One region of the Priestia sp. YIM B13486 genome, then DNA from elsewhere that is predicted to be linked to it. Evidence: riboswitches for the same ligand, from Rfam matches in the RefSeq annotation. Region 1 holds a riboswitch; the other holds the start of a gene.
The links. A riboswitch is a leader RNA that binds a small molecule or an ion and turns the genes downstream of it on or off. The one in region 1 is predicted to bind cyclic di-AMP.

Region 1 (8,302 bases):
TTGCAATCACAATAGCTGTAATAATGTGCATAACAAACCCTAAAAATGGAATCCAAGCAACCAGTGAAGTAACAATCCCTAGTATGTTTCCATACGCAGATAACCCTCGTCTATTAGCTAAAATGAGTGTGATAGCATGAAGAATAAATCCAATAAAAAGAGGAGTATAACTAAAGCCCATAACAATCCCCGCGCCAATTAAAGGAATTCCCAGCAAGGCTTCATACCCAGCAGTGACCCATTTCATTGTACGTACATTTCCATTCATAGTAAAAAGCCTCCTAAAAAAGATACTACTATATACGAGAAAAGAGAGAAAAAAGTTTCAAATTACTTAGGGGATATGTCGTATAAGCAAGCACTAGTTGATTAAAATGATAGATGACAGTAAAGGGGATGGAAAAAACATAATGATTTAGTCATTTTTTCACACTAAAGAAAAATAGTCTAGATGATTCATTTTTAGCTAAGGACCCGGAATTTATACCGAACATAGCGACTGCTTTTTAAAACAAATAAAAGCTGATATCTTGTTTTTTGGTTATAGCATGTAAGGTTTTTATTACAAATTATTAAAGATTCTTATCTTTTTGCAAATACACATTGTATTTCATAGTTTTAACAATTATGATAAAAAAGCAAGTGTCAAAATAGGAAAATAGTTGAGCATGGAAAACGAAGCGATAAGCTTATTAATTTGAAAGAAAGGCAAGGTATATAGCTTTATGTGGGAAATTATTGTAGCAATCATTTTAGGGATTGTAGAAGGTTTAACAGAGTTTGCTCCTGTTTCGTCAACTGGGCATATGATTATTGTGGATGACCTGTGGTTAAATTCAAAAGAATTATTTTCATCTCCCGTAGCTAATACATTTAAAATTGTTATTCAGCTAGGGTCGATCTTAGCAGTAGTAGTTATTTTTAAAGATCGTTTCATTAATTTATTAGGATTGGGAAAAAAGCCAGCCGCTCCAATTGGACCGACAAATCGTTTGAATTTAATGCAAGTAATTGTTGGTCTGTTACCCGCAGGAGTGTTAGGTCTTTTGTTTGATGATTACATTGATGAACATTTGTTTTCTTTAAATACGGTGCTAATTGGCTTAGTAGTCGGAGCTGTATTAATGATTCTAGCAGATTTGTTTGGACCTAAACGTCCGCGTGTAGAGACGGTGGACCAAATGTCTTATGGACAAGCACTGGGTATAGGACTGTTTCAATGTATTGCTCTTTGGCCAGGTTTTTCTCGTTCAGGCTCAACGATTTCAGGAGGGGTTCTTCTTGGAATGAGCCATAAGGCAGCGGCAGATTTTACATTTATTATGGCAGTGCCAATCATGGCAGGAGCAAGTGGACTTTCATTGGTTAAAAACTGGCAGTATTTCACATCAGATGCACTACCGTTTTTTATTGCTGGTTTTATCAGCGCCTTTATTTTTGCGCTGGTGTCTATTCGCTTTTTCCTGAAATTAATTAATCGTATCAAATTAGTACCATTTGCACTATATCGAATTGTGTTAGCAGCTATTCTATATTTTGTATTTTTATAAAATAAACATGCGTGTTCTTTAGTCCCTTAAACTTCTAATAGAGACTCAAAGAGCAAGAAAAAGCTATTGCAACATTGCAATAGCTTTTTTGTATAAATATATATTATCGCCTTTTGAAAGCGTTTTATAAACATGGGTATTGACAAAACGTGTCGAAAAATAGTAAATTAATATTTGTGCAGTATAAAGTTAAGTAAAAGTAAGACTTCTGTTTAGTTTTATTGACTGTAAAAAACGTATGACAACGTATAGATCGTTTTAATTTTATAAAAACTGAATAATAAGCTTAATCGTATAGAGCGGGGGAATCATTATCGGCAGTAAAGCTGCCTTGGGGTGAATCCTTACAAAAGGTAGGAAACTCTCAATTCCGAATCCGACAGTTAACCCCGTTTGCTTTATTGAGAGAAAGAGCCCAAAATAGCGTAAGTAAAAGGCTGTTCTTTCTTAAGAATAGTCTTTTTTTGTTTTTTCAGAAAAGTATATACAAATGTCATACATCTTTGGGGAGGTACATCTATGAAAAAAATTCGTTTTGGTTTGGCTACGCAGATTTTTACCGGATTAATCCTCGGTGTTCTTGTAGGGGTAATTTGGTTTAACGATCCGCGTGTAGTAACATACCTACAGCCGCTAGGAGACCTATTTTTAAGATTAATTAAGATGATTGTTATTCCAATTGTTATCTCAAGCTTAGTCGTTGGAGTTGCAGGAGCAGGAAGCGGCAAACAGGTCGGAAAGCTCGGCGTTAAAACCATTCTCTATTTTGAAATTATTACGACTTTTGCAATTGTAATCGGTGTATTGGTTGCTAATATTTTTCATCCTGGGCAAGGTGTAGACATTCATTCAGCACAGAAGAGTGATATTTCACAATACGTTGAAACATCCGAACAGCAAGAAGGAAAGTCAGTGGCTGAAACTTTCTTACACATTGTTCCGACAAACTTTTTCCAGTCAATTGTTGAAGGAGACATGCTAGCAATTATCTTCTTTACAGTGTTATTTGCACTAGGAGTAGCGGCAATTGGGGAAAGAGGAAAGCCAGTTGTACAATTCTTCGACGGTGTTTCTCACGCAATGTTTCACGTGGTAAACCTTGTAATGAAAGTGGCGCCAATTGGTGTATTTGCTTTAATTGGTGTAACAGTTTCAAAATTCGGCTTAGATTCACTCCTTTCATTAGGAAAGCTTGTTATCTTAGTTTACTTAGCGTTAATTTTCTTCCTACTTGTTGTATTAGGAGGAATTGCGAAATGGGCAGGAATTAACATTTTCCACTTATTCCGCTATATGAAAGATGAACTGTTGTTAGCATACAGTACATCTAGCTCTGAGACAGTTCTTCCGCGAATTATGGAAAAACTTGAAAAGATGGGCTGTCCAAAAGCTATCGTATCGTTCGTTGTACCAATTGGTTATACATTTAACCTAGATGGTTCCGTTCTTTATCAAGCGATTGCAGCGTTATTCTTAGCGCAGGTGTATGGTATTGATTTAACGATCGTTCAACAGCTGACGCTCATTCTGGTATTGATGGTTACATCTAAAGGAATGGCTGCGGTGCCAGGAACATCATTTGTTGTATTACTGGCTACTCTTGGAACAATCGGCGTTCCGGCAGAAGGATTAGCCTTCATTGCTGGAGTAGACAGAATCATGGATATGGCACGTACGGTTGTTAACTTAGTAGGAAACACACTAGCAGCAATTGTGATGTCTAAATCTGAAGGCAAATTTGACCCTAAAAAAGGTACAGAGGTCATGAGAGCCGGCTAATTTATAAATTAAAAAGCTACTTATTCTATTCAAAAAATTAGAATAAGTAGCTTTTTTCATAATAATTCCTTTATTATTATGGAAATTGACCCTATAATATGTAACATCAGGTATAAATATATCCAAATTTTATTCTTACATAAAAGCAGTCACTGGTTCCTTTCTTTATCAATAAATATAGAGATAGCTTAGCTAGTTGGGGGATAGTAGAGTATGTGGAAAAAGCGAATATGGGTCATCGCCTCGATAGTAATCGTATGTTTGTTAATCCCTTACAGTTTACCGATTGTGTTTGCTTTATTAACAGCATTAGCGCTTGAGGGTATTGTTCAAAAATTGCATCAATCTTTTAAAATGAAGAGAGTCTACGCAGTGCTTATGACCTTCATTTTATATGTTGTTTCGCTCATACTTATTGGATTTTTTATTGTTCGGACAATCGTTACGCAAGTGGTTGCTCTTTCAAAGATAGCGCCTTCCTTTGTAAAAGAAATCTATGAAACCGCGATTTATCCAACTATTATTAAGTGGAAATACTATTCAAACGCTCTTCCTACAGAAGTGATTTCTTCTATCGAGCGCACGCTTGAAAAAACCGTAAATTCATTAGATTCTCTATTAAAAAGTACCGTGGAAATCATCATTAGCTTTGCTGCTACTGTTCCTGGGTTTCTACTAGAGTTTCTTATTTATTTAGTAGCGCTTGTATTTATCAGCCTTGAGCTGCCTGCTATTAAAAATAAAATTAAGTCATTTTTAACAGAAGAAACGAAATATAAGCTACAAGTTGTCATCACTCAGCTTATCCAAGCGGGGGTTGGTTTTATTAAGGCACAAATTATCTTAAGTGTCATGACGTTTGTAATGGCTTATGTAGGGCTTTGGTTATTAGATGTTCCGTATACCGCGCTGCTTAGTTTATTAATTGTAATTGTCGATATCTTACCAATCCTTGGGACGGGCTCGGTGCTCGTTCCATGGGGGATTTTTGCTCTTACGCAAGGGCATGACTCATTAGCAATCGGCTTATTTATTCTATTTGGAGTCATTACGGTAGTAAGACGTGTAGTAGAACCAAAAGTATTTTCTACAAATATGGGTATTTCACCTTTGGCTGCATTAGTTAGTTTGTACATTGGATTTAAACTTTTAGGCTTTGTCGGATTATTTTTAGGACCGGCTTTAGTTATTTTATACGATGCTCTTCGTAAAGTAGGTATTATTCAAATTAACTTTAAACTATAAAAGCGCTGGATAAAACTAGCGCTTTTTTTTATTGAAACTTTTGTAGTACGTAATACGTAAAGAGGGAAAGGAAAAAACTATGCCGCGTTGGTTTTTATCTATCAATCGGCTAAATTATAGTTTTGCAGTCTTAGATTTAATGACATGAGGAGGAGAATTTTTGTTAGAGTCGGTTTTACTTTCTTTAATTGAAGCGCTAAAACAGCTCTCTTATTTTGGCGTAATTCTAGCATTAACGTTTGAGTTTGTCCCGGCAGAGCTTGTTTTACCTTTAGTAGGGTATTGGGTGTACCAAGGTGATATGAACTTGTATCTGGCTATCCTTGCAGGTACAGTAGGCGGTGTTTGTGGACCGTTGACTCTTTATGCACTGGGACGTTACGGTGGACGACCGCTGATTTTAAAATATGGAAAATACTTTTTGGTGAAAGAAAAAGAAATTGACGCCGCCGATCGCTTTTTTAATAAGTACGGCAGCGGGGTTGCTTTTTTTGGACGCTTTATTCCAGGAGTGCGCACGGCTATCTCTTTTCCGTGCGGGATGGCAAAAATGAATGTATGGCTGTTTTCTATTTATACATTTGTGGCGATGCTTCCAGTAACGGCTATTTACGTATATTTAGGATATAAGTTAGGACCTAAGTGGAAAGAGGTGGGGCCGATTGTGTCTCAATATATGCAGCCTATTGGAATCGGAATTGTTGTTTTAATTGCACTGTTTTTTATCATTAAATATGTGCGGAATAAACAAGTAGGGCAGAGCTGATAAATCGAGGAAAAGAGTGAGGATATGTCAGAGTATGAGCAGTTAAGAGTAGAGTTACGAAAAATTGAAAAGTGGGAGAAAGACCAAAAAGGACTTTTTTTCTGGGAGCGGCTGGCTCGTTTGCCTTTTTCAGCTTTAGATAAAGTAACGCCAAAGTTCATTCATCAAAAAATAGAAAAATTATTAGATGAAATTGCTAAGTATGTTGATAATGGAGGCCAGTATTTAGCTAATACGTCTGCCACGCTAGAAAAAGCATCAGCACAATTACAAGAAAAGAAACAGCTTTCGATAGAGGATATTCAGCATTTATCTCTGCAAGAAATGGATGAATTGGCAGAGCATTTTATTGAAGTCCGAAAAAAGAATGCACAGCTTCAAGGAGCTACAACCGGTATAGGCGGGATTTTTACACTAGCTATTGATGTTCCTTTTGTATTAGGGCTTACACTTAAGACACTGCAAGAAGTGGCTGTTTCTTATGGTTACGACCCCACTGAGCAAGAGGAACGAATTTTCATGGTCAAATGCATGCAGTTTTCGTCTTCTGACATTGTAGGGAAACGTGCGATTTTAGAAGAATTAGCAAGCGGAAATCGAACGCAGAGCTTGCAGCAGCTGCAAGGGTGGAGAGAAGTGTTTCTAACCTACAGGGACAACTTGGGCTGGAAAAAGCTGTTCCAAATGATTCCTATAGCAGGAATGGTATTTGGAGCGTATATTAACAAACAAGCAATTAGCGATATAGGGGAAGTTGGAATGATGCTTTATCGTAAAAGACGTATTTTGGAAAAAGTCTCACAATCGCAAAAATAAAAAGAGACTGGTACGAAAGTATTTTAGTTGAAGAAAAATCCGAACGAGTTTGATTCTTGGTTGAGAATCAAATACGTTCGGATTTTTCCATTGGTATAGTAAATGTAGCTTTCATGTGTTAAGTCTATTTCCTTAATCAAAATGAAAAGTAGGAATGGTAATAGTATTTTTTCGTCTGGCAATCAGTAAATAAATAATTCCGATTATACTCCATACAATACCGATAAATAAGGATGTTTTTTCTAAGTTAAGCCACATAAAAAATAAAAATAAGCTGCCGAGTAAAGGCATAAGTACATATGAAATATATCCACTGAGAGATCGTTTGTTTTGTTGAATAAAATAATGGATAAAAACCGCTATGTTCACTGAACTGAACGCAATTAAAGCACCAAAATTAATTAAAGAGGTAGCTTTTTCAAGAGACAGACCTAGTGAAATTAAAGAGAGGCCACCAATAATCACTACGTTCCAAACAGGCGTCTTTGTTTTAGGGTGAATATAGCCAAAAATTCCCCGAGGCAGATAACCATCTTTCCCAATTGCATAGAGAAGTCTTGATGCACTCATATGTGAGACAAGTCCAGAAGCAATAGTTGAAGTCAAGGCCGCTGCTACAAAAATAGATTGAAAAAGCTGGCCACCAATTTTATAAGCGATCTCCGCTGATGCACCTTCTAAATCATGAAACAAAGAGGCTGAAGGGAAAAGAAGCTGCGCAGAGTAAGAAACCGTGATAAATAAGGCGCCTCCCGTACACGCAATAATAAGAATCCCTTTAGGAATGGTTTTCTCAGGCTTAAGTGTTTCTTCGGCCATAGTGGTTACAGCATCAAATCCTAAAAAAGAAAAGCATAAAATAGCTGCTCCGTTTAATAACAGAGATATAGAGGCCGATTCACTTATAAACGGTTTAAATGATAGCTCTTGGCCTTGAGTTGTAGCACTTAAAATAATAAAGATAATAGCGACTAAAATTTGAAAAGCAACTAATAGCGTACCAAAAGAAACGGTTAAATGAACGCTGAAAATATTTATTATGGTCATGATGACAACAAAGCTGATAATCCATACGGCCTTTGGAACACCTGGAAACAGAGAGCTTAGGTAAATATTTGTCAAAAGCGCATTAATCATTGGCAGAAATAGATAATCAAGAAGAGCCGTCCATCCTACCAAAAAACCAATGTTTGGATTCATTACTTGCTGTGCGTATGTATAAGAGGAACCAGCTCCGGGAAAAGCTTTTACCATCCTTCCGTAACTAATGGCTGTAAATAAAATAGCGATCAACGTGAATGCATAAGCGCCTGAAACATGTCCATCTGTTGATTCAGTTACAATGCCAAATGTATCAAAAACGGCCATAGGTGCCATGTAGCCTAACCCTATCACAACGATATGCCATAATTTTAGTTGTTTAAGAAGAGAAGGTTCATGATTCATATTTGTCATCCTTTCTGTGTATAATCATTCTGCATTATTTATTATTATACTATATTATTAAATTTGTCATCTTTTTTTGAAAAAGAAGAGAAAATTGCGGGCTAAGAGATAAAGAGCATTTAATTGATTACTAGATAAAGCAAAAAAATGCTTTTTTTCACTTTGATTTTTACCATTGAGTCTAGAAAGTATTTTACATAAAATGAAAGAAAGTAAAAAAGCTTCGTTTAGGTGATCTACTTGTAATAAATACGAAAATAAATTTTTGAATGCGGTTACATTTTTGTTGGTGTACAAAATTAAGAATGATGGTGAAGGAGATGAAGGAAGTGATTGCTACACCCTATATAAACTTGGAGATAAACAAGGAACCAGGTGTGCATGTCGTATTGGATGAAACAAAAAAAGATGGTGTTTACTTTATTAAATTAACGGTCAAGTCGGTTAAAAAAAGAATTCTTCCAAAAATGAAATTAAAATGGAGCGTTCCATTGTTAGATATCCAACTGTATAAATCTTTACAAACTAGTAAGGGCGATGTGAATGCCTCTTTTGTTCATTGTTTTATGAATAAGAATGGTTCTAACCGCTACACCATTGCATGTTCAGACATACGTCATCCTATTCTGTGTGCTCCTAATTGGAAAGACATGTGTTTAGATGTAGAAATGACCTTATTTAGTGAAAGCACTTGGTCTCT
Region 2 (8,302 bases), on a different contig from region 1:
GCAACAGCAAAGCCAGAATTAACGGACGATGAATTGCGAAAAATGCTTCGTGCAGAACTTATGCAAGCAGGCCGTTTTAATCGAGCAACTTTAAATCAAGGAGATATGTCCAGGTTCTTTCATTAATAAAGTTATCAATATTTATGCCGTTCGTATATGAGGGGTATAGATTATAAATATTATATAGAGATTTAGGGGAGGATCACACGATGGCAAAGTACACAAAAGAAGATATTTTCCGCAAAGTTCAAGAAGAGAATGTAAAGTATATTCGTCTTCAGTTCACTGACATTTTAGGAACAATTAAAAACGTTGAAATTCCAGTAAGTCAATTAGAAAAAGCGTTAGACAACAAAATGATGTTTGACGGTTCTTCTATTGAAGGGTTTGTACGTATTGAAGAATCAGATATGTACCTATTCCCGGATATTGATACATTTGTTATTTTCCCTTGGACATCTGAAAAAGGTAAAGTAGCACGTTTTATTTGTGACATCTACAATGCAGATAGAACTCCGTTTGATGGCGATCCACGTAATAACTTAAAACGTGTGTTAAAAGAGATGGAAGAGTTAGGATTTACTGATTTTAACCTTGGACCTGAGCCAGAGTTCTTCTTATTCAAATTAGACGAAAAAGGCGAACCTACATTAGAATTAAATGATAAAGGTGGCTACTTCGACTTAGCGCCAACTGACCTTGGTGAAAACTGCCGTCGTGACATCGTATTAGAGCTTGAAGAAATGGGCTTTGAAATTGAAGCATCTCACCATGAGGTAGCTCCTGGACAACACGAGATTGACTTCAAATATGCTGCTGCATTAAAAGCTTGTGATGATATCCAAACGTTCAAACTTGTTGTAAAAACAATTGCACGTAAACATGGCTTACATGCTACATTTATGCCAAAACCATTATTTGGTGTGAATGGTTCAGGTATGCACTGTAACGTTTCATTATTTAAAGATGGTCAAAACGCATTTTATGATGAAAACGGTAATCTAGAGCTAAGTGATACTGCTCGTCAATTTATCGCAGGTATCATCAAGCACGCACACAGCTTTACAGCAGTAACAAATCCTACTGTAAACTCTTATAAGCGTCTAGTGCCTGGATATGAGGCTCCTTGTTACGTTGCATGGTCTGCTCGCAACCGTAGCCCATTAATCCGTATCCCAGCTTCTCGCGGCGTAGGAACTCGTGTTGAGGTACGTAGCGTAGACCCAGCTGCTAACCCATATTTAGCAATGGCTGTTCTATTAAAAGCTGGTTTAGATGGAATCAAGAACAACCTTGAAGCTCCAAAACCTATCGATCGTAATATCTATGTAATGACAAAAGAAGAGCGTATTGAAGAAGGTATCGTAGATTTACCTGCAACATTAGCTCAAGCTTTAGATAGCTTCCAATCAAACGAAGTTATGGTTTCTGCATTAGGTGAACACTTAGCAGAGCACTTCGTTGAAGCGAAAGAAATCGAATGGGATATGTTCCGTACACAAGTTCATCCTTGGGAACGTGACCAATACATGAGCCAATATTAATTCCTAAAAGTCCGAGAGATCGTTTATACGTTCTCTCGGACTTTTTTTGTTTTTCAAAATGAATAACATTGCGCATATTAAATATCGAACTAAGCTGTTCATAAAACAAGTATAGCTGCCTGTCGTACAATTTACAGGAGGCTTTTTTATGGTTTTGTTAGATACAGGAAAGAATTTGGTTATAAGAATTAAAAAGGATAAGCTTTTTGTCTCATTGAATCTATATGTAAAAGTAGTGTATAACAGATAGAGAGATTGTTTATGTGTTCACTCTGCACTTCAGTATAACTTCAAAGAATTTTCAGCCAGTCGTAGTATCATTAGAAAATACTGTTGGAGAGGAATGGAATGAAAATGCAAGAAGGAAATTTTTTTAAAGGTTTAGTAATAGGCATATTAATCAGCATTCCAATTTGGATTATTCTCATTGTTATAGGCGTTCTGCTTTTTAAATAGGCCCGTTCTCATAATAGAATAGACAAAACTTTCCTTTTAGTGTATACTTCAAATGAAAATGATAATTATTATCATTTAATCAACGAATCAACACTCTGCATATAGCTGTCACTCCTTGAGAGCTATCCCTATTTAATATTCTGTCTACAACGCAGAATAAACCGCTGCCTTTGAGTAGCGGTTCTTTTTTTAGTAAATTTCTACTTAGTAGGCTAGTATACGTAGCACTTTTTGCCCCTATACATATGTTAACAATAAGGAGGGACAAGTAATATGAAAAAAATCTATCTAGATGCAGGACATGGTGGGGCAGATGCAGGAGCAGTTGGAGCGAACGGACTGTATGAAAAAAACTTAGTTTTAAAAATTCAACAATATTTAATAAGCTATTTAAATAGCACCTACAGTGACTTTACGATTAAAACCACTCGTACCACAGATACTTTTTTATCGTTATCTCAGCGCGCTTCTCAAGCTAATTCGTGGGGAGCAGATGTATTTATGTCTATTCACGTAAATGCCGGTGGAGGAACAGGATATGAAGATTATGTTTATAGAAGCGCTAGCAATGCCAGTAAAACGTTTCAATCAATTGTCCACGGCCAAGTACAGCCAACGCTGCTGTCGTATAATCATCCGAATCGCGGTCGAAAATCAGCCAATTATGCGGTGCTTCGCTTAACAAATATGCCCGCAGTACTAACTGAAATAGCCTTTATTGATAACCGCACCGATGCAGCACTTCTCCAAAACGAAGCTTTTTTAAAAAGCATGGGTGAATCGTATGCAAAAGGAATTGCCGTCTATTTGAATTTACCTCGTCGTGCAGTTCCAAACCCCAATCCAACACCAACTCCGAATCCATCACCTTCTGAACCAGGTACAAAAACGTATACGATCAAGCAAGGAGATACGCTTTACAGTATTGCACAGAAGTACAACATAACAGTACAAGCGCTTCAAGAAGCGAATACAGGGCTTTCTGATCCTTTAACACTACAGGTTGGAAAAACAATTGTTATTCCTTCAGGGACTTCACCAAACCCATCTCCAACACCGTCACCAACTCCACCTTCGGAACAATATCCACTTCCAAATGGAATTTTAAAACAAGGTGATTCTGGAGAAGCCGTGAAGCAGCTTCAAAAAGCATTAAACGCGGTGAATTTTAAAGTAGGTTCAGTAGACGGAATATATGGAGTTCAAACGAAAGATGCAGTCAGACGTTTTCAGCTTGTGTATCTTCCTTATGATGTGGATGGTATTTATGGTCCTCAAACGAAAAACAAGCTAGCAGCCGTTTTAAAAGCAAAAAGTTAAAGCAAAAAGGTCTTCTGTAAGCGGGCAGAAGACCTTTTGTTTTTCTGTTAAAAGCGCCTTAAGCACTATTTTATGGTTTGCGTAAAATAATGCTTTACAAACCATTTGTACGGGAGTATATTATCTAAGAACAAAGGATAGTTATGAAAGAAACATGTTATCGATCATACCATTTAACCGAAAATTATATTGACCTGTTATCGCTTAATTCGTCAGAAGTGGGGGACCCAAATTTGTGCATTGTCACTTGGGGTGAATCCTTTTTTAAAGGTAGGGCTACTCTCATAGCCCGAATCCGACAGCTAACCCCATAAGCGTTTTGGAGAGGAGGTTTAAGCTGTGTAAAAACGCTGAGAACCCTTAGTGTTTTTTTTGTGCGCTTTTTTAACATAAAAAGGTATTTTTAAGGGATAATATCACTTATTCGTGAACTTGTAACGGAGCTTAGCAACGACAGTAAATAGTAGCTAAGCAATCATCGGAGGGAAATTACGTGAACTATTCAGTTCTCAAAAGATTATTGATTGGAAAGCCGCTTAAAACAAAAGAGTTAGGCGATCAAAAGCTTAGTAAGCTTAAAGCACTGGCTATTTTATCATCAGATGCCTTATCTTCAGTGGCTTATGGAACAGAACAAATTTTGATTGTACTTGCAACAGTCGGCGTCCTTGCCTATTGGTATTCGATTCCAATTGCGCTTGGGGTATTGGTTCTGCTCACGGCTTTAATTCTTTCATATCGCCAAATTATTTATGCGTATCCGCAAGGCGGAGGAGCTTATATTGTTTCGAAAACCAATTTAGGAGAAAATCCTGGACTTATCGCTGGAGGATCACTGTTGGTGGATTATATTTTAACAGTTGCTGTGAGTGTTTCAGCAGGAACCGATGCTTTAACTTCGGCTTTTCCAACGCTGCATCATTACAATGTAGTAATTGCGTGTTTGCTGGTGATTTTTATTACCGTCTTAAATTTACGTGGTGTAACAGAATCCGCTTCCGTATTAGCTTATCCGGTTTATTTATTTGTTATTGCTCTTATTTTGTTAATAGCGGTAGCCTTGTTTAAAATAGCGACAGGTCAAGTTTCACCTGAGCTTCATCCCTCTCTCGGTACAGTAGTGCCAGGTATTAGTTTGTTTTTATTATTAAAAGCTTTTTCGTCAGGCTGTTCAGCATTAACAGGTGTAGAAGCTATTTCAAATGCAGTGCCTAACTTTAAAGAGCCAGGTGCAAAAAATGCTGTTCATACATTAATGCTGATGGGCGGTATTTTAGCCGTTTTATTTTCTGGCATCACGTTTTTAGCTTATTGGCTTGGCATTTCTCCAAAAGCAGATGAAACGGTTGTATCACAAATTGCATCGAGTGTGTTTGGACGAAATGGATTTTATTATTTTATTCAAGGCACAACAGCTCTAATTCTAGTGCTAGCGGCGAATACGGGCTTTTCAGCTTTCCCTTTGCTAGCTGTCAACTTATCGTCTGATAAATACATGCCAAGAATGTTTCAAATTCGTGGCGATCGACTAGGCTATTCAAATGGAATTGTGACCCTTGGGATTGCTTCTATTGTCTTAATTGTAGCTTTTAAAGGAGCGACTGAACAATTAATTCCTCTTTATGCAGTCGGGGTGTTTATTCCATTTACGCTTTCTCAAACAGGCATGATTGTCAAATGGCTTAGAGAAAAGCCGGCCGGCTGGCAAGGGAAGCTAACCATTAACTTAATTGGTGCCCTCATTACCTTAACTGTGCTAATTATTTTGTTTACAACGAAGTTTTCACAAGTATGGTCCGTGCTCATTTTCTTACCGGTTATTGTCTATATTTTTCATCGCATTCATACGCATTATGAAGCGGTAGGAGAGCAGCTTCGCATTAAGCAAGGAGAAAAGATTGGAAAGCTTGAAGGAAGTGTGGTCATTGTTCCTGTAGCAGGAATGACAAAGGTAGTAGAAAATTCATTAAATTATGCAAGAACGATTGGCGATACCGTTATTGCAGTACATGTAGCCTTTGATCGAGAAAGCGAAAAGAGAATGGAAGAGAAGTGGGAGAAGTGGCAGCCTGATATTCGTATTGTTACGTTTCATTCTCAATACCGCAGCTTAGTGCGGCCGCTGTTTCGATTCATCGATATGGCTGAGGAAAAAGCCCGGGAAAATAATATGGCTATTACGGTCGTTATTCCGCAATTCATTACGAAAAAAAGCTGGCAAAATATCCTTCACAATCAGTCCAGTCTGCTGTTAAAAGCACATTTGCTTTACCGTAAAAATGTAATTGTTACAACTGTACCGTACCGTTTTAAAAAATAATGAAACATGACTAAAAACCTCCAACTTGTATGTTGGAGGTTTTTAATTTTTAAATTCACATACACTAACCGTAATCGAATCTCATCAAAGGCGCAAACGGAGGGATTGTATGAGTGAATTAATTAAATTGTTGCGAAAGGGAAATAAATCGGCCATCATGGCCGCTGTAGTTAATACCATTATCTCTATCATTAAAGGAATTGCTTTCGCTTTAACAGGGAATGTAGCAATGTTTGCTGAAACGATGCACAGCTTAGGAGATGCAGCTAATCAGTTTTTTGTCTTTATAGGTTCGGCATTAAGTAAAAAAGCCCCGACCAAAAGATTTCCAAATGGTTTCGGCCGATTGGTTAATCTCGTTCTATTAGGAGCGGTTCTTGTAGTAGGGATTATGGCGTTTGAAACGATTAAAGAAGGATATCACCACATTCTTCATCCCACGAAGTCTTCAGGCTTTATTTTAAATATTGCAGTACTTGGCATCTCGGTGTTACTTGAGATGTTTGTCCTATTTAAGGCGATGAAAGAAATTTTGCACGATGTCGGAATGAATACCGCAGAGGTCAATGTTTTTACGCAAAGCTTTGTTCATTTAAAGAAAGCAAAGCCAGCAACCAAGCTGGTCTTTATGGAAGATCTGGTAGCTACTGGAGGAGGCGTATTGGCGTTAATAGCCGTTTTCATTTCACGGTTTACACCTTTTCACCAAGCTGAAGGAATTGCTTCTATTTTAATTGGGCTTATGATGTTTTTTGTAGTAGGACGAGTATTTTTAGATAATGCTGCTGGAGCGCTTGGTGAAGCAGATAAAGAAATGGAAATAAAAATTGGCGCGATTGTCATGCAAGATGTACAAGTGCGTGATATTCAAACATTAATGGTGATGAAAGAAGGAGAAGAGCTTCACGTTGAATTAAAAGTAGAAATTGATCCTTCTTTAACAGTGGCAGAAGCTGATGATATTAAAGATCGTCTGGAAAATCGTATTTTACAGGAAAAAGGAGTAACGGATGTCATTATTGAATTTGATGAAGATGATGGAATTCCGGACTGGGCGCCAAGTGATTTACAGCTTCAAAAAGAATAAGAACAAGGAAGAAAACAACTGTTTTCTTCCTTGTTTTTTTAGCTATATACTTTTTCACGTACGTTTGGAGAATCTGTTGAAGCTTTCGAGAAGTTAATGGTTTCACGTACAACGTAAATAGGTCTATTTTTACTTTCATCGTAAATTCTTGCGATGTATTGTCCGACTAGACCTAAACCAAGTAGCTGAATACCGCTAAAGAAGGTGATAGCTACCATAATAGAAGTCCAGCCAGGCTGAATATTTTTACCTATCAGCCAAACAACAATCGAATAACTTAAAACTAAAAGTGATACAAAAACCGATAATAAGCCAATAACCATTACTAAACGCAAAGGCTTCGTTGAAAACCCAATAATTCCATCTGAAGCAAACTTGATCATCTTTTTTAAAGGATATTTTGTTTCACCAGCAAAACGTTCATCGCGCTCATATTCTACATATGTTTGCCTGAAGCCAATCCAAGACATCATTCCTCGTACAAAACGATTACGTTCAGTCATTTTTTTGAATACATCCGCTACTTTTCGGTCGATAATACGAAAATCTCCCGTGTCTTTAGGGATTTCGATATCGGACATATAATTTAAAAAGCGATAAAAATACTTAGCCGTGGCTAATTTAAAAAAGGTCTCTCCGCTTCGTTTCTTGCGCTTTGCATATACAATTTCATAGCCTTGCTGCCATTTAGCAATTAATTCGGGAATCATTTCTGGCGGATCTTGTAAGTCCGCATCAATAATAACGATGGCATCACCTTGAGCATAATCAATGCCTGCTGTTACGGCAGTTTGGTGCCCGAAATTACGAGCGAAATCAATAACTTTTACGTTAGAATCCATAGCCGCTACGTTTTTCAAGATTTCAATTGTTCGGTCGGTGCTGCCGTCATTGACGAAAATGAATTCATAGTTAATGTGGTTTTTATGCATGACGGAAAGCAAGCGATTGTAGCATTCATTAGCTACTTCTTCTTCAAAATACATAGGTACCACGATTGAAATTAGTTCTTTCATGCTTTACCTCCTATCGAGTGATTGTTTGTGTGCTTAAACGTCCATAATTTATTAAGGAAAAAATTGATAAACATTCCTATACAAGTAGACAACAGTTGTCCGATTATTGGATTAGCAGGTGTATAGTGTACAAGAAGGAATAAGCAGCTTGTATTAATTGCTAAAGTAATAAGGTTTACGATAAAAAATTGAGCTAACATCCATTTGTGTACGGTTGCTTGAAACACCCACGATTTGTTCCAATAGTAGCTGTTTATGACGCCAATAAAATAAGATAGTACGTTAGCCAATATATAATTCATATCAAAATGAATGAGTGCTAAATAACTGATAATAGTGAGCAGGGTATTCATTATACCTACAAATCCGAATTTCAGGAATTTTATCACGGTTGCATAATCCCTTCCATTTAATTTATCTCTTTACATTTTGTCTTGGGCTCATTTTTAGTAAATCGTACTATTAAATAGGATAGAATCACTGAAATACCAAACCCTTCGAGCAGCATAAAGCTTGGAAAAATAAAGAATCGATAGCGAGTTTGAATTTCAATAAGCAA

Region 2: linked by a shared signal. The riboswitch ahead of ACFX4G_RS00190 (APC family permease) and the one ahead of ACFX4G_RS27585 (glutamate/proton symporter GltT) in region 1 are both predicted to bind cyclic di-AMP.

The regions. Positions count from the first base shown of each region.
Region 1 is NZ_JBHZOZ010000023.1:17,056-25,357, forward strand. Features, by position in the region: gene ACFX4G_RS27575 (hypothetical protein) at 1-268, opposite strand, end outside; gene ACFX4G_RS27580 (undecaprenyl-diphosphate phosphatase) at 726-1,550, shown strand; cyclic di-AMP (ydaO/yuaA leader) riboswitch at 1,824-1,963, shown strand; gene ACFX4G_RS27585 (glutamate/proton symporter GltT) at 2,070-3,329, shown strand; gene ytvI (sporulation integral membrane protein YtvI) at 3,543-4,574, shown strand; gene ACFX4G_RS27595 (DedA family protein) at 4,735-5,340, shown strand; gene ACFX4G_RS27600 (EcsC family protein) at 5,365-6,156, shown strand; gene ACFX4G_RS27605 (APC family permease) at 6,289-7,602, opposite strand; gene ACFX4G_RS27610 (hypothetical protein) at 7,923-8,302, shown strand, end outside.
Region 2 is NZ_JBHZOZ010000001.1:35,911-44,212, reverse strand. Features, by position in the region: gene ACFX4G_RS00205 (MerR family transcriptional regulator) at 1-126, shown strand, start outside; gene glnA (type I glutamate--ammonia ligase) at 210-1,544, shown strand; gene ACFX4G_RS00195 (N-acetylmuramoyl-L-alanine amidase) at 2,274-3,320, shown strand; cyclic di-AMP (ydaO/yuaA leader) riboswitch at 3,512-3,652, shown strand; gene ACFX4G_RS00190 (APC family permease) at 3,814-5,640, shown strand; gene ACFX4G_RS00185 (cation diffusion facilitator family transporter) at 5,750-6,727, shown strand; gene ACFX4G_RS00180 (glycosyltransferase family 2 protein) at 6,766-7,743, opposite strand; gene ACFX4G_RS00175 (GtrA family protein) at 7,740-8,132, opposite strand; gene ACFX4G_RS00170 (glycosyltransferase family 39 protein) at 8,153-8,302, opposite strand, start outside.